DNA from 2 places in the Pseudocitrobacter sp. 2023LY-00077 genome. Region 1 is predicted to be linked to the other one. Evidence: predicted binding sites of a transcription regulator. Region 1 holds the regulator's gene; the other holds the start of a gene.

The links. The regulator LexA, encoded in region 1, represses DNA repair genes until DNA is damaged. The targets are predictions, from matches to a motif close to TNCTGTATGTACATACAGNA.
Region 2: the regulator LexA is predicted to act here: its motif matches at 3,818-3,837, upstream of sulA (SOS-induced cell division inhibitor SulA).

Annotation. Positions count from the first base shown of each region.
Region 1 covers NZ_JBSPEI010000013.1:109,910-117,979, forward strand. Annotated here, with positions in the region: gene dusA (tRNA dihydrouridine(20/20a) synthase DusA) at 1-219, opposite strand, end outside; gene ACWWFX_RS17320 (conjugal transfer protein TraF) at 453-1,778, opposite strand; gene zur (zinc uptake transcriptional repressor Zur) at 2,077-2,592, shown strand; gene ACWWFX_RS17330 (CsbD family protein) at 2,670-2,879, opposite strand; gene dinF (MATE family efflux transporter DinF) at 3,017-4,345, opposite strand; gene lexA (transcriptional repressor LexA) at 4,414-5,022, opposite strand; gene ACWWFX_RS17345 (diacylglycerol kinase) at 5,132-5,500, opposite strand; gene plsB (glycerol-3-phosphate 1-O-acyltransferase PlsB) at 5,631-8,070, shown strand, end outside.
Region 2 covers NZ_JBSPEI010000009.1:8,821-16,890, forward strand. Annotated here, with positions in the region: gene helD (DNA helicase IV) at 1-318, opposite strand, end outside; gene ACWWFX_RS12885 (YccF domain-containing protein) at 439-885, shown strand; gene yccS (YccS family putative transporter) at 904-3,030, shown strand; gene ACWWFX_RS12895 (TfoX/Sxy family DNA transformation protein) at 3,027-3,650, opposite strand; gene sulA (SOS-induced cell division inhibitor SulA) at 3,859-4,368, shown strand; gene ompA (porin OmpA) at 4,720-5,769, shown strand; gene matP (macrodomain Ter protein MatP) at 5,837-6,289, opposite strand; gene ACWWFX_RS12915 (AAA family ATPase) at 6,473-8,070, shown strand, end outside.

The sequences.
Region 1 (8,070 bases):
ACCGCCAAGCTGTAATGCGACCGGGTGCTCTTCTTCGCTGTAGGCCAGGTAGTCGCCCTTACCGTGAATAATCGCTCCGGTGGTGACCATTTCCGTGTACAGCAGCGTGTGGCGCGACAACTGGCGCAGGAAATAGCGGCAGTGTCTGTCGGTCCAGTCGAGCATCGGCGCGATGGAAAAACGGTGTGCAGGGAAAACGGTGGACGAAGATTCTGGCATGGCGATTTATTAAGCATTCTGAAAAAGGGGCGCTACTATAGCACAAAGCAAAAGCGGTGAGGCAAGGTTGCGATGGTGTATCGGCGGTGGGTGCGGTGAATAGCCCGGGGCGCTGAGCTTGCCGGGCCTACGGTGGCTAAGGTGCGGCTGGCTGCCCGGGGCGCTGCGCTTGCCGGGCCTACGGGGGCATCTACCGGGTAGGCCGGATAAGCGTAGCGCATCCGGCAAAAGGCTCAGAACGTGACGCTTAACTGCGCGCCAGCCCCCCAGGTTTCATCTTCACCAACCAGCCCCATCAGATCGACATGCACGCGGTTAAACGGCGCGAAACCCACACCGCCGGTGAAGACATTACTGTCATTATTCTTCACGTCCGCACGATAACCGGCGCGCACGGCGAGCCAGTCGAGTGGGCGAACTTCCGCCCCGACGCCAACATACTGCGAGTTATCCTCGCTTTTAAACCCTTTTGTTTCGGTCAAATCGCCATCGGCACTCACCGTCACCAAATCGTTATGCCACGCCACCCCAGCGGTCACCAGCGGGCGGATCTGGTAGGTGTCTTTATAGTTGGTCGTCACGCCCGTTTCACCATTGGTGATAAAGACATCTTTGGTGTCGATATCCCGGGAGATCAGGTTTTGCCCGCTCACGCCCACCGTCCAGTTCTCGCCAAAGTCAGCCGCAATACCGGCATCGACGTTAAAGCCGGTATCATCGTTGCGGTAGCGGCTGCTGTTCCAGTCGCTGCTGTCATAGTTGTAGATAGAGGTGGTGTAGTTATAGAGCCAGGTTTTTTGCAGCTTTGGCGTGATGCCGACCGAAACGGGCACATCGCCCAGCTCAAATTGCCGCGCCACCGCGACGCCGTAGTCAGAGACAATCGCCACGCGCCCTGAAGCTGTTGAATTAAGGTGTTTGGTGATTTCATCCGAGCCCCCCACCACGGCTTTTCCGGCCTCAGTAATCGCCGTCGTCTGGCTGCCCTCAATTTCTCTCAGGTAATCAATATCACCTTGATCGATAGCGGAACTCACCCGCCCGTGGGCATAGGCTTTGGTGACAAACGCCACCGACAGCACGTCGTTTGGAATGCTGACGGCAATCCCTGCCCCTCCGCTGGCGCGCGCGGTTTTGCCCTTCAGATAATCCAGCTCGCTGGCCAGATCGCCTGCCGCGCCCTGAAACTGCCCTAACGTACCCTGTGGGTCGAGCAGAATATCCTGCAAAGTTAGGTCATTAAGTACGCCGCGATAGTTATTAACTTTGTCATTAATCTCGTCGATTTCATCCTGAAGATTGTCTTTATCGGTAATTTGCGCACCCACGGCAGGAAGAATCACCGTAATGTCATCGTCCGGTTTGGCTTTCGCCAACAGCGCGGGGTTAATCAGCACGCCACTCCCGTAATTTGCCGACGCCACGCCGGTGCCCCCCATCGCATCATTTCGCGCTTCTGACCAGGTGTTGGCGGCATGCGCCTGATTTGCCATAAACAAAGATGCCGTAAGCGGGAGAATCGTGTTTCTAATGTTTTTTTTCACAGTTATTCCGTTCATTTGCAGGTGAATACGCCCCATACCCATGAAGCATAAGGGTGAACTATTGCTGTGAATGCGTTGAATTAAGAGGAAAAAACACAGGATATGTCAGGATTATTGGCAATTTATAATTATGATTAACGTCAGCTTTATTTATAGATGAGGTCAAAAGCGCTTCCCAGCTTTTCTCGCGTTGTCGGCAAGAAATGGCGATGTTTAGGATTTACCTCAGGTAGGCGATTATTCAGGCACTCGGTGTTTTTGCCATAACATGGTAAAGTAGAGGTCTATTTCCCCCGTAGCGCGAGGACGCAAAATGGATAAGACCACTTCGCAAGATATGTTGGCGCAGGCTGAAAAGCTGTGTGCGCAGCGCGGCGTGCGCCTGACTCCACAGCGTCTGGAAGTGCTACGTCTGTTGAGCCTGCAACAGGGTGCCATCAGCGCGTACGATCTTCTCGATCTGTTACGCGTGAAAGAGCCGCAGGCCAAGCCGCCTACCGTTTATCGCGCGCTGGAATTCTTACTCGAGCAAGGGTTTGTGCATAAGGTGGAATCCACCAACAGCTACGTGCTGTGCCATCTTTTTGATCAACCTACGCATACGTCGGCAATGTTTATCTGCGATCGCTGCGGCGTGGTGAAGGAAGAGTGTGCGGAAGGCGTGGAAGATATTATGCATATGGTCGCGGCACGCATGGGCTTTGCGCTACGTCATAATGTGATTGAAGCACACGGTCTGTGCGCAGAATGTGTGGAAGTAGAGGCATGCAGTTCACAAGAACATTGCCACCACGACCACACGATTCAGATCAAGAAAAAGGCACGGTAATTCGAGGGTTGGCACATCCTTGTACCAGCGGGTAGAAACGCTTATTGAGGGGAGTTAAGCGTTACGCATCAGCGAGATTACCAACGGTAATCGTTACGGGTTTCCCAATCGCTGACTTCTTTCTCAGCCTGATCTTTGGCATATCCATAACGTTCCTGGATTTTACCGACCAGCTGATCGCGTTTACCTTCGATAACGGTCATGTCATCGTCGGTCAGTTTGCCCCATTTCTCTTTCGCTTTACCTTTGAACTGTTTCCAGTTACCGCTGAGTTCGTCTTTGTTCATCATCAGCTCCTTATCATTCGATCATGGATGAGATATCACTTCGTCCTTCGGCGTTCATTTCTGCTGAACGTGATAATAAGTGTAGATGAGGATATCGCCGACGATTCACTATTCAGAATCTTTAACCATCCACGCCGTTATGTCTGCGGCGAAAACCAGGTGCCTTTTTGCCAGTGACGACGCCAGATAACCGCCAGCGACAGGCCACGCAGCGCAAGGAATACCGCCAGTGCCAGCCATAAACCATGGTTGCCTAATACCGGCACCGTCAGCAGCGTTAAGGCGAACCCGGCGGCAGCCACGGCCATACTGTTACGCATTTCCGCACCCCGTGTCGCACCAATAAACATGCCATCCAGCAGATAACACCAGACACCGATTACCGGCAAGACTGCCTGCCAGAGCACATAGCGATCGGCAAGCTGCTGCAACGACGGCAGTGACGTCAACATTGCCACGATATGCCTGCCTGCCAGGGCGTACACCAGCGCAAACGCCAGCGCCACAATGCCTGCCTGTCGGCAGGCCGCGCGCCAGACCTGCTGTAACTGGCTATCATCACGCGCGCCATAAGCCTGCCCGGAGTGCGCTTCCACGGCATAGGCAAAGCCATCCAGCGCGTAGGCGGTGAAGGTGAGCATGGTCATCAGTACCGCATTGACCGCCACCACATCGCTGCCCAGCCGCGCGCCAAATACGGTTAATGCGCCAAAGCAGAGCTGAAGCAGTAACGAGCGCAGCATAATGTCGCGATTGAGCGCCAGCAGGCTGCGCATATTTCCGCGCCAGGCCGTCTTCAGCATTTCAGATGTAATACCGCGTAGCACCAGCACCTTACGCGCCATCAGCAGGCCAATGAACATCGTGGCATATTCGGCAATCACCGTCGCCAGCGCCGCCCCCTGCACGTTCATATGCAGGCCCATCACCAGCCACAGATCGAGAACGATGTTCAGGACGTTGCCGACGATCAGCAAAATTACCGGTGCACGCGCGTACTGAACGCCGAGCAACCAGCCCAGCAACACCAGGTTGGCCAGCGAGGCGGGCGCGCTTAACCAGCGAATTTCAAGGAAGCGCCGCGCCTGCTCCAGCACCGTATCGCTGCCGCCGACAACGGTGAGTGCCAGATTAATCAGCGGACCTTTGAACAGTACGATAAGTAACCCTGCCCCCAGCGCCAGCAGCAGCGGTTGCACCAGCGCACGGGCAAGCCGAAGGGGATCTTTCGCGCCGAAGGCCTGCGCAGTTAAGCCGGTGGTACTCATACGTAAAAAGAGCAGCAGCATAAACAGGAAGCTGGTTGCCGTTGCGCCAATCGCCACGCCGCCGAGATAGACCGCGCTATCCAGATGACCAATCACCGCCGTATCCACCAGCCCCAGTAAGGGAACCGTGATATTGGAGAAAATCATGGGGAGGGCGAGACGCCATAATGCCTTGTCGGCAGCCGTGAAGAGCGACATGGTTAGGAACCTGAACAGAAAAGAGAACGAACAACGGCGCATGATGCGCCGTTGTTATCGGGAGAGGATTACAGCCATTCGCCGTTGCGGATCACGCCAACGGCCAGCCCTTCAATGGAGAAGTTCTGACGGCTAAGATCGACGACAATCGGGGAAAACTCGCTGTTTTCCGGCAACAGTTCAACGACGTTGCCCTGTTTTTTCAGGCGTTTTACCGTCACTTCTTCGTCGATACGCGCAACAACCACCTGACCGTTACGCACGTCCTGGGTTTTGTGCACCGCGAGCAGGTCGCCGTCCATAATGCCGATATCTTTCATCGACATGCCGCTAACCCGCAGCAGGAAGTCAGCGTTTGGTTTGAACAGTGAAGGATCGACCTGATAGTGACCTTCAATGTGCTGCTGTGCCAGCAGCGGCTCACCGGCGGCAACGCGGCCAATCAGCGGCAGGCCGGTTTCTTCTTCCACCAGCAGACGAATGCCGCGCGAGGCGCCAGAAACAATTTCAATGACGCCTTTACGCGCCAGTGCTTTCAGATGCTCTTCCGCCGCATTCGGGGAACGGAACCCCAGGCGCTGAGCAATTTCCGCACGCGTTGGCGGCATGCCCGTTTGGCTGATGTGATCCCGGATGAGATCAAACACCTCTTGCTGCCTGGTCGTTAACGCTTTCATTCCGCCCCCTGGGTGTATATACAGTTATGCTGTGAGTATATACAGTTAACGGCTATTTTGGAACCGCAAAACACACAAAATACAGGAGTTTTCGCAGATTATGCGAGCCTCAGTGGAAATGCGACCACAGCAGCACGCCCCAGGTCATCACCGCGACGAAAATCGCCAGCAATACCGCCGCAGAACCCATATCTTTCGCCCGCCCGGAGAGTTCGTGATATTCAGAACCAATGCGGTCAACTACCGCTTCCAGCGCACTATTGAGAATTTCCACTATCATCACCAGAAGGACGGAGCTTATCAGCAAGACGCGGGTAATGGCGTCAACGTCCAGCCAGCAAGCGATGATAATGGCCACAACCGAGGCGACCCCTTCCTGGCGGAACGCGGCTTCGTTTACCCACGCCGCGCGAAAACCTTTCCAGGAATAACCAGCCGCTTTGATAATTCGGGTGAGTCCAGTGGTATTATTGGCCATCAAATAGAACCTTTTAGCGTTATACGCATCAATGACAGTAGCTGTTATCGGCGGTAGAACAGAAATCCTGCTGACTTTCTGATATTCTTGCCGCGCATTTGCATGATTAACCAGAGGCTTTACATCGTTTATGTCCGGTTGGCCACGAATTTACTACAAATTACTGAATTTACCATTAAGCATACTGGTAAAAAGCAAGTCTATTCCGGCAGAGCCTGCCCAGGAATTGGGGCTCGATACGTCGCGCCCGATCATGTACGTCCTGCCTTATAACTCTAAGGCCGACTTACTGACCTTGCGCGCCCAGTGCCTGGCGCACGATCTCCCAGACCCGCTTGAGCCGCTGGAGATCGACGGCACCTTACTGCCCCGCTATGTGTTTATCCATGGCGGCCCGCGCGTGTTCACCTATTACACGCCGAAAGAAGAGTCTATCAAGCTGTTCCACGACTATCTCGATCTGCATCGCAGCAATCCGAATCTGGACGTGCAGATGGTGCCGGTGTCGGTGATGTTTGGTCGTCGTCCAGGGCGTGAGAAAGGCGAGGTGAACCCGCCGCTGCGCATGCTGAACGGCATCCAGAAATTCTTCGCCGTCTCCTGGCTCGGCCGCGACAGCTTTGTGCGTTTCTCGCCGTCCGTCTCGTTGCGCCGCATGGCCGATGAACACGGTACCGATAAAATTATCGCGCAAAAACTGGCGCGCGTGGCGCGTATGCACTTCGCTCGCCAGCGTCTGGCCGCAGTCGGCCCGCGTCTGCCAGCGCGTCAGGATCTCTTCAACAAGCTGCTCGCCTCCCGTGCGATTGCCAAAGCCGTTGAAGATGAAGCGCGCAGCAAAAAAATCTCTCATGAAAAAGCGCAGCAAAACGCCATCGCGCTGATGGAAGAGATTGCCGCCAACTTCTCCTACGAGATGATTCGCCTGACGGACCGCATTCTCGGCTTCACCTGGAACCGTCTCTATCAGGGTATCAACGTGCACAACGCCGAGCGCGTTCGCCAGCTGGCGCACGACGGCCACGAGATTGTGTATGTGCCGTGCCACCGTAGCCATATGGACTACCTGCTGCTCTCCTACGTGCTCTATCACCAGGGGCTGGTGCCGCCGCACATTGCTGCCGGTATCAACCTGAATTTCTGGCCAGCCGGCCCGATTTTCCGTCGCCTGGGCGCGTTTTTTATTCGCCGTACCTTTAAGGGCAACAAACTCTACTCCACCGTGTTCCGCGAATATCTCGGCGAGCTGTTCAGCCGGGGTTATTCCGTTGAATACTTTGTGGAAGGCGGGCGTTCCCGTACTGGCCGCTTGCTGGACCCGAAAACCGGCACCCTGTCGATGACCATTCAGGCGATGCTGCGCGGCGGTACGCGTCCTATCACACTGGTGCCGATTTACATCGGTTACGAGCACGTGATGGAAGTGGGCACGTACGCGAAAGAGCTGCGCGGTGCGACCAAAGAGAAAGAGAGCCTGCCGCAGATGCTCAAGGGCTTGAGCAAGCTGCGCAACCTGGGCCAGGGCTATGTGAACTTCGGCGAGCCGATTCCGCTGATGAACTACCTGAACCATCACGTACCGGAGTGGCGCGAATCTATCGATCCTATCGAAGCCATTCGTCCGGCCTGGCTGACGCCAACGGTGAACGGTATCGCCGCCGAACTGATGGTGCGCATTAACAACGCAGGTGCGGCGAACGCCATGAACCTGTGCTGTACCGCGCTGCTGGCGTCTCGTCAGCGTTCTCTGACCCGCGAGCAGTTAACTCAACAGTTAGACTGTTACCTGTCGCTGCTGCGCAATGCGCCGTATTCGCCGGATGCCACCACGCCAAACGTGACGGCCAGCGAGCTTATCGACCACGCGCTGCAGATGAACAAGTTCGAAGTCGAGAAAGACACTATCGGCGATATCATCATTCTGCCGCGCGAGCAGGCGGTGCTGATGACTTACTACCGCAACAACATCGCCCATATGCTGATCATGCCGTCGCTGCTGGCAACCATCATGACCCAGCATCGCCATGTTTCGCGCGCGGATGTGCAGAATATGGTTGAGGTGATCTACCCGATGCTGAAGGCCGAGCTGTTCCTGCGCTGGGAAAAAGCAGAGCTGGCGTCAGTGATTGATACGCTGGTTGACGAGATGGAACGCCAGGCGCTGATCACCCGTCAGGGCGATGAGCTGCATATTAATCCGTCCCACTCCCGCACCCTGCAACTGCTGGCCGCCGGTGCGCGTGAAACGCTGCAACGGTATGCCATTACGTTCTGGCTGCTGAGCGCCAACCCATCGATGAACCGTAGTACGCTGGAGAAAGAGAGCCGTACCGTGGCGCAACGTCTGTCGGTGCTGCACGGTATTAACTCGCCGGAGTTCTTTGATAAAGCGGTGTTCTCATCGCTGGTGCTGACACTGCGTGATGAAGGCTATATCAGCGACAGCGGCGACGCCGAGCCGGAAGAAACGATGAAGGTTTACCAGATGATGGCGAACCTCATCACCCCGGACGTGCGTTTGACGATTGAGAGTGTGACGCAGGACGAAGAACCGGCGCCGAAAGACGCCT
Region 2 (8,070 bases), on a different contig from region 1:
CAGATGCTGTAACACATCGGCGGAAATGTCGCTCATCTCCTGGCTCCATGCCTGCCAGCGGGTGATTAAGTGACGATGAAAACGTTGGGTTTCGCCCCACTCTGTACCGTGCAGACGGACAACTTTATCTTCGGGCAGGACAAATTCCAGCTCGCCCCATACCAGCCCGCGCTTGCAGTTAATCGACAACAACTGATTGAAAGGAATGAGATATTCATGCTGTTCGCCCGATACCTTAACCCCCGCGTTGAGAAGCTCAACCCGATCGTAAGGATGCTGCGCCATGCGCTTGCCCAACGTTGTCGCTCTTAATTCCATCTTCGCCGAATCCTGACTTTTTCGATATCACACAGTGTAACCGCCAGAGAATAGGTGCTCCAGCGCAAAAAAACGTTACAATTACCCGGACTTATTATTCACAGGCCGCACAGAGGATTTATGCGTACCGTTCTGAATATTTTAAATTTTGTATTAGGTGGTTTTGCCACAACCCTCGGTTGGCTGGTAGCAACGTTCTTCAGCATCATTTTTATTATCACTCTGCCGCTCACCCGTTCCTGCTGGGAGATAACCAAACTGTCGCTGATCCCTTACGGCAACGAAGCGGTGCATGTTGATGAACTGGAGCCGCAGTCGAAAAACAGCGTGTTGAATGCGGGAGGCACCGTGCTCAATATCGTCTGGCTGGTGCTGTTTGGCTGGTGGCTGTGCTTGTCGCATATCGCAGTAGGTATTGCGCAATGCATCAGCATCATCGGGATTCCGGTGGGCATCGCCAACTTTAAAATCGCGGCGATTGCGCTGTGGCCGGTTGGCCGTCGCGTAGTACCGGTTGAAGTGGCTCGCGCCGCGCGCGAAGCCAATGCGCGTCGTCGCTTCCAGTAATCGGGGCTGATTCTCTTTATGTTAAGTCCCCTGCTACGCCGCTATACATGGAACAGCGCATGGCTTTATAACGTCAGGATTTTTATCGCCCTGTGCGGCACCACGGCGCTGCCGTGGTGGCTCGGCGATTCAAAACTGACCATTCCGTTAACCCTCGGCGTCGTTGCGGCGGCGCTGACCGACCTTGACGATCGTTTAGCCGGACGCCTGCGTAATCTGGTGATTACGCTTATCTGCTTCTTTATTGCTTCCGCTTCCGTCGAGTTGCTCTTCCCCTGGCCGTGGCTGTTTGCGCTGGGGCTGACGGTATCGACCACCGGGTTTATTCTGTTAGGTTGCCTGGGGCAACGCTACGCCACAATAGCCTTTGGCGCGCTGCTGATTGCCATCTATACCATGCTGGGCGTTTCCCTCTATTCCCAGTGGTATCAGCAACCGATGCTGCTGATTGCCGGCGCCGTCTGGTATAACCTGCTGACTCTCACCGGGCATCTGATTTTCCCGATCCGCCCGTTGCAGGATAATATCGCGCGCAGCTATGAACAGCTGGCACATTATCTGGAACTGAAATCACGCCTGTTCGACCCGGATATTGAAGACGAAAACCAGGCTCCGCTGTATGAACTGGCACTGGCAAACGGCAAGCTGATGGCGACGCTCAACCAGACCAAAACCTCGTTACTGACGCGTCTGCGCGGCGACCGTGGCCAGCGCGGGACGCGTCGCACGCTGCACTACTATTTTGTGGCGCAGGATATCCACGAGCGGGCCAGTTCCTCGCATATCCAGTATCAGACGCTGCGCGATAACTTCCGCTACAGCGACGTGATGTTCCGCTTCCAGCGTCTGCTGTCTATGCAGGCGCAGGCTTGCCAGCAGCTGTCGAAAGCGATTCTGCTACGTACGCCTTACCAGCATGACAGCCGCTTTGAGCGGGCATTTACCCATCTGGATGCCGCGTTAGATCGCGTTCGGGCGAGCGGCGCGTCGCCAGAACAGATGAAAGCGTTGGGTTTTCTGCTCAATAACCTGCGGGCGATTGACGCTCAATTGGCCACCATCGAATCCGAACAGGCGGAAGCTCAGGCGAAAAGCGAAACGGAAACCCTGCTCGCCGATGACGGCCTGCACGGCTTTAGCGATATTCGCCTGCGTTTGAGCATGAATATGTCTCCCGATTCCGCCCTGTTCCGTCATGCGGTCAGAATGTCGCTGGTGCTTTGCGCCGGGTATGCGTTTATTCAGTTTACCGGCCTGAACCACGGTTACTGGATTTTGCTCACCAGCCTGTTTGTTTGCCAGCCCAACTACAACGCCACGCGCCACCGTCTGGCATTGCGTATTATCGGTACATTGGTCGGCGTGGCGTTAGGTATTCCGGTTCTGTTGCTGGTGCCGTCGCTGGAAGGGCAACTGGCACTGATTGTGATAACCGGGGTGCTGTTCTTCGCCTTCCGTAACGTGCAGTACGCCCACGCCACCATGTTCATTACCCTGCTGGTGTTGTTGTGCTTCAACCTGCTGGGCGAAGGCTTTGAGGTGGCGCTGCCGCGCGTTATCGACACGCTGATCGGTTGTGGTATCGCCTGGTTCGCCGTCAGCTTCATCTGGCCGGACTGGAAGTTCCGTAACCTCCCACGGGTGCTGGCGCGCGCGGTGGATGCCAACTGCCGCTATCTGGATGCCATCCTTGAGCAGTATCATCAGGGCCGCGATAACCGTCTTGCCTATCGCATCGCCCGCCGCGACGCGCATAACCGCGATGCTGAGCTGGCGTCGGTGGTATCGAACATGTCGACGGAACCCAAGGTCACCAATGAGATGCGGGAAACGGCATTCCGTTTGCTGTGCCTGAACCATACGCTCACCAGCTATATCTCCGCACTGGGCGCACACCGTGAAAAGCTGACTAACCCGGATATTCTGGCGCTGCTGGACGATGCCGTGTGCTATGTCGATGACGCTTTCCATCACCTGCCAACGGATGAAGAGCGTGTTCAGGAAGCGCTGACCGGGCTGGCGGAACGCATCCGCCACCTTGAACCACGCCCGGACAGTAAAGAGCCGTTGGTTCTGCAACAAATTGGCTTGCTCGTTGCCCTGCTGCCGGAAATTTGCCGTTTGCAGCAACGCGTTCTTGCCTAATCGACCTGGGCGGGCGTGTGAATGTTCAGCGCGCTTGCCCAGTCAATCAACTCATCGCGCCGCCGCAGCGGAACAGCTGCGGCATGAACGCCCGTCAACGCCCCTTCGAGCGATAAAATAAACCCCACGCTCAGATTCTCGCGCAGACGGCGTAATTTCGCCCACGCGTCTTTTGCGCCCAGTCGTTGCAAATCCGCCACATTACATATCCCGGCCTCCGCCATAAGCAGTTCCATATGAAAGGAAAGATTTGGCAGATCCTTTAATCGTTGCGATACCAGACGCCCTTTTTTCTCCCGTTGCGCATCTTTTAACGAATACTTACTTAATCGCAGCAACATTTTTTGGTTCTGCCATAGCGCCTCATCGACGCGGAAATAGTTAAGTTGAAGCGGGCCGCCTCGCTTTTTAAGCGTCAGAAGTGGCGTTTTCACTTTGCGTTGATACACCGCTGTATCTTCACAGGCCCGAAGATAAAGTTCCCCTTCTGAGACCATGGCGAAAACGGTGTTGTTAACCGAAAGACTATAACCGCCAAACAGCGAACGGGAGCGCACGACGCCCAGCGGTGCGAGGTATTCCTGGGATTGATAAATCCGTTTATAAGATATTTTTTTCATGATTATCCCTTACTAATCATGTAATTATGAGCATTAAAGTCGTTAATAGATCCAGTAATGAGCAACATAAGAAACTTCCGCCAGCACGGCAAGGATTGCGTGAATTTGATGTGCGATTTTGCGAGTCGCTTTCAGAAAATGAGGTTGATCTTTCGTGACAGGGGTAGTACTGTATATTCATACAGTAACCCACAAGGTTGGATTAGCTATGTATACATCTGGTGTTGTAAATCGTTCTTCCGTCGCGGCAGTGCCTGCGACGCATCGCGCATTCGCGTCTCCTGTACAGGCCTCCCCTGCCCTGGTGAGCGAAGTGGTTTATCGTGAAGATCAGCCCATGATGGCGCAGTTACTGCTGCTGCCTTTATTGCAACAGCTGGGTCAGCAATCTCGCTGGCAGCTGTGGCTCACGCCGCAACAAAAGTTGAGCCGCCAGTGGGTTCAGGCTTCCGGTCTGCCATTGTCCAAGGTCATGCAGCTTCGCCAGATGTCCTCGTACAACATGCTCGACTCCATGGAGCGCGCATTACGTACAGGAAACTATAGTGTGGTTATCGCCTGGGTGGCGGAAGAATTGTCGGAGCAGGAACATGCCCGGTTGATGAGTGCGGCCGAGGAAGGAAACGCCATGGCGTTTATCATGCGCCCGGTTAACTCGTCCTCTCATCCAGCAGGACAACTGAATGGGCTAAAAATTCACTCAAATTTGTATCATTAAAAGAAATTAGGAATTTTCCTGGAATTTTTTTTGCAGTCTCGTTACAGGCATGTTTCAGGAGCTGGAAATCCTGTGAACGCTGGTGTGATGCGGTTCTCAGAATTTTATCTCGCATAAATTCTAGCCGTAAATGTTAAATATTGTGTATACAACCCCTTTTTTTTCATATGCCTGACGGAGTTCACACTTGTAAGTTTCCAACTACGTTGTAGACTTTACATCGCCAGGGGTGATCAGCTTACGCCGCAGAGATCTGCTGAGTAATTAATAAGTCACGCCCCCGGTGAAGGATTTAACCGTGAGTCTTTTAGATTTTCATGGCAAATTTTGGATGATAACGAGGCGCAAAAAATGAAAAAGACAGCTATCGCGATTGCAGTGGCACTGGCTGGTTTCGCTACCGTAGCGCAGGCCGCTCCGAAAGATAACACCTGGTATACTGGTGCTAAACTGGGCTGGTCTCAGTTCCACGATGTCGGCAACAACCAGATCAACAACAACGGTCCGACCCATGAAAGCCAACTGGGCGCTGGTGCCTTCGGTGGTTATCAGGTTAACCCGTACGTTGGTTTCGAAATGGGTTATGACTGGTTAGGCCGTATGCCGTACAAAGGCAGCGAGCAGAACGGTGCTTTCAAAGCTCAGGGCGTTCAGCTGACCGCTAAACTGGGTTACCCAATCACTGACGATCTGGACATCTACACTCGTCTGGGTGGTATGGTTTGGCGTGCAGACGCTAAAAACAACGACGGCTTCAAAGACCACGACACTGGCGTATCCCCAGTATTCGCTGGCGGCGTTGAATACGCGGTTACCCGTGACATCGCTACCCGTCTGGAATACCAGTGGACTAACAACATCGGTGACGCGAACACCGTTGGTGGTCGTCCGGACAACGGCCTGCTGAGCGTAGGTGTTTCCTACCGTTTCGGCCAGCAGGAAGATGCAGCTCCAGTAGTTGCACCGGCTCCGGCTCCGGCTCCAGAAGTACAGACCAAACACTTCACTCTGAAGTCTGACGTTCTGTTCAACTTCAACAAAGCAACTCTGAAACCAGAAGGCCAGCAGGCTCTGGATCAGATGTACAGCCAGCTGAGCAACCTGGATCCGAAAGACGGTTCCGTAGTTGTTCTGGGCTTCACTGACCGCATCGGTTCTGACGCTTACAACCAGGGTCTGTCCGAGAAACGTGCTCAGTCCGTTGTTGATTACCTGATCTCTAAAGGTATTCCTTCTGACAAAATCTCTGCACGTGGCATGGGCGAATCCAACCCGGTTACCGGCAACACCTGTGACAACGTGAAAGCTCGCGCTGCACTGATCGACTGCCTGGCCCCGGATCGTCGCGTAGAGATCGAAGTTAAAGGCATCAAAGACGTTGTAGCTCAGCCGCAGGCTTAAGTTATCGTCTTATGAAAAAACCCCGCGATGCGGGGTTTTTTTTGGCCTGAAGAAAAGGTTTAAACGATTATTCTTTGCCTAATAGCGCCTGTAAATCCTGCTTCAGAGTGCTCATCTTCGAGGCATATTTCTCTTTGTTTTCCGCGTCTTCAATCAGCTGCACAATGGTTTCTGAGAGCGTTTTGCCGCGGCGCTGAGCCAGGCCTGCCAGACGCTGCCAGACGGCGAATTCCAGATCTATCGACTTCTTACGCGTATGCTGATGCTCGGCGTTAAAATGACGTTTGCGGCGCGCGCGAATCGTCTGCTTCATGCGGTTCACCAGGCCGGGATTTATATTCTGTGCAATCCACTCATTCACCTGTACCGGCTCATGCTCAAGTTTCAGCAGGAGATCAACCGCTTCCTGCGCGGCGCTGGTTTCAATGTAACGGGTGATCGGTTCGCCTTCCCGGTGCTTCTTCACCAGGTACTTCCACTTCCACCCGCTCTCAAGATTTTCCAGTTGTTGATATTTCATTGCGATCCCAAGGTGACCGTGTAACTCTTTTCAGGATATCAGTTTTTTGCCAATGTGCTGAGAAGAAATCAGTGAGTGTGAAGACAATGTCGGCGATATCAGAATAACCGCCCTATTCTCCGTGAGCTTCCCTGCGGCATAAGGTATAATCTCGCGCTTTACATCTGACTAAAAATAGCGACTTTGACCATAAATACTCTTTCCCGGCGCGACCTTGCCCCTGCGACTGATGCGTACCAGGCGCTATTTACACTGCCTGAAATCTCGTCAGTTAATGAATCCTTATTCAGCGAGCTGCAGGCTCGTTTGCACTATGCTCTGGAGCAGTTTCTGCACCCTCAGGGCGTCAGCGACTTTTTACTGGTGAAAGCGCCAGAAGAAAAAGCGTACCTGCAACTGCTTAACAACACGACCTTCGCCTTGCGTGGCGATACAGCGTCTCTCCTGACCGGCGTGAACTATACCATCGCCGCAGGCCAGGTCAGCGTCTCTCCGGCAACATCGCCGGATGATAATTTCGCGAGCTCTGGCCCGGTCATTTTTGCCGACTGGGTGGAAGCCGAGCAACTGTTCGGCTGCGTGCGTCAGTTTAATGGCGATATTTCGCTTCAGCCTGGTCTGGTGCACAAAGCCAACGGTGGCGTACTCATTCTCTCTCTGCGCGCATTACTGGCTCAGCCCCTGCTGTGGATGCGTCTAAAATCGCAGGTGACCCAACAGCGTTTTGAGTGGCTATCCTTTGATGAGTCACGACCGTTACCCGTCACGATTCCTTCCATGCCGCTGTCGCTGAAAGTGATGCTGGTTGGCGATCGTGATGCGCTGGCCGATTTCCAGGAAATGGAACCTGAACTGGCTGAAAAATCGCTCTACTGCGAGTATGAAGACAATTTGCAGCTCACCGATGAAGAGACCATAAAACAGTGGTGTCAGTGGGTTCAGCAGGTCGCGCGTGATGCAAACCTGCCGATGCTCGCGGCCGATGCCTGGCCGCGTCTGATTCAGGAAGGCGCTCGCTACACCGGCGATCAGGAAACGCTGCCGCTTTGTCCGCTGTGGATTAGCCGCCAGTTGCGCGAAACTGCGCCGTTCTGCGAAGGTGAAACCATTGGCGACGAGCAGCTCAAAACCATGCTCGAACAGCGTCAGTGGCGCGAAGGTTATCTGGCCGAACGGATGCAGGACGAGATCCTGCTTGAGCAGATTCTGATTGAAACCGAAGGTGAGTGTGTCGGGCAGATTAACGCCCTGTCGGTGATTGAATTCCCTGGCCACCCGCGCGCCTTTGGTGAACCTTCTCGCATCAGCTGCGTCGTGCACATCGGTGACGGCGAATTCACGGATATCGAACGCAAAGCCGAGCTTGGCGGCAATATTCACGCTAAAGGCATGATGATCATGCAGGCGTTTCTGATGTCGGAACTCGAACTCGATCAACAGATCCCGTTCTCTGCATCGTTAACCTTTGAACAGTCCTACAGCGAAGTGGATGGCGATAGCGCGTCCATGGCTGAGCTGTGCGCCTTGATAAGCGCCCTTTCCGGCGTACCTATCAATCAAAGCATCGCCATCACCGGTTCCGTCGATCAGTTTGGACGTGCGCAGCCGGTTGGCGGTCTAAATGAAAAAATCGAAGGCTTCTTTACTATCTGTCAACAGCGTGGCTTGAACGGCAAACAGGGCGTGATTATTCCCAACGCCAACGTGCGCCATTTGAGTTTGTCCATGGATGTTCAGGAAGCGGTTGAAGCCGGACAATTTTCTATCTGGGCGGTCGATGA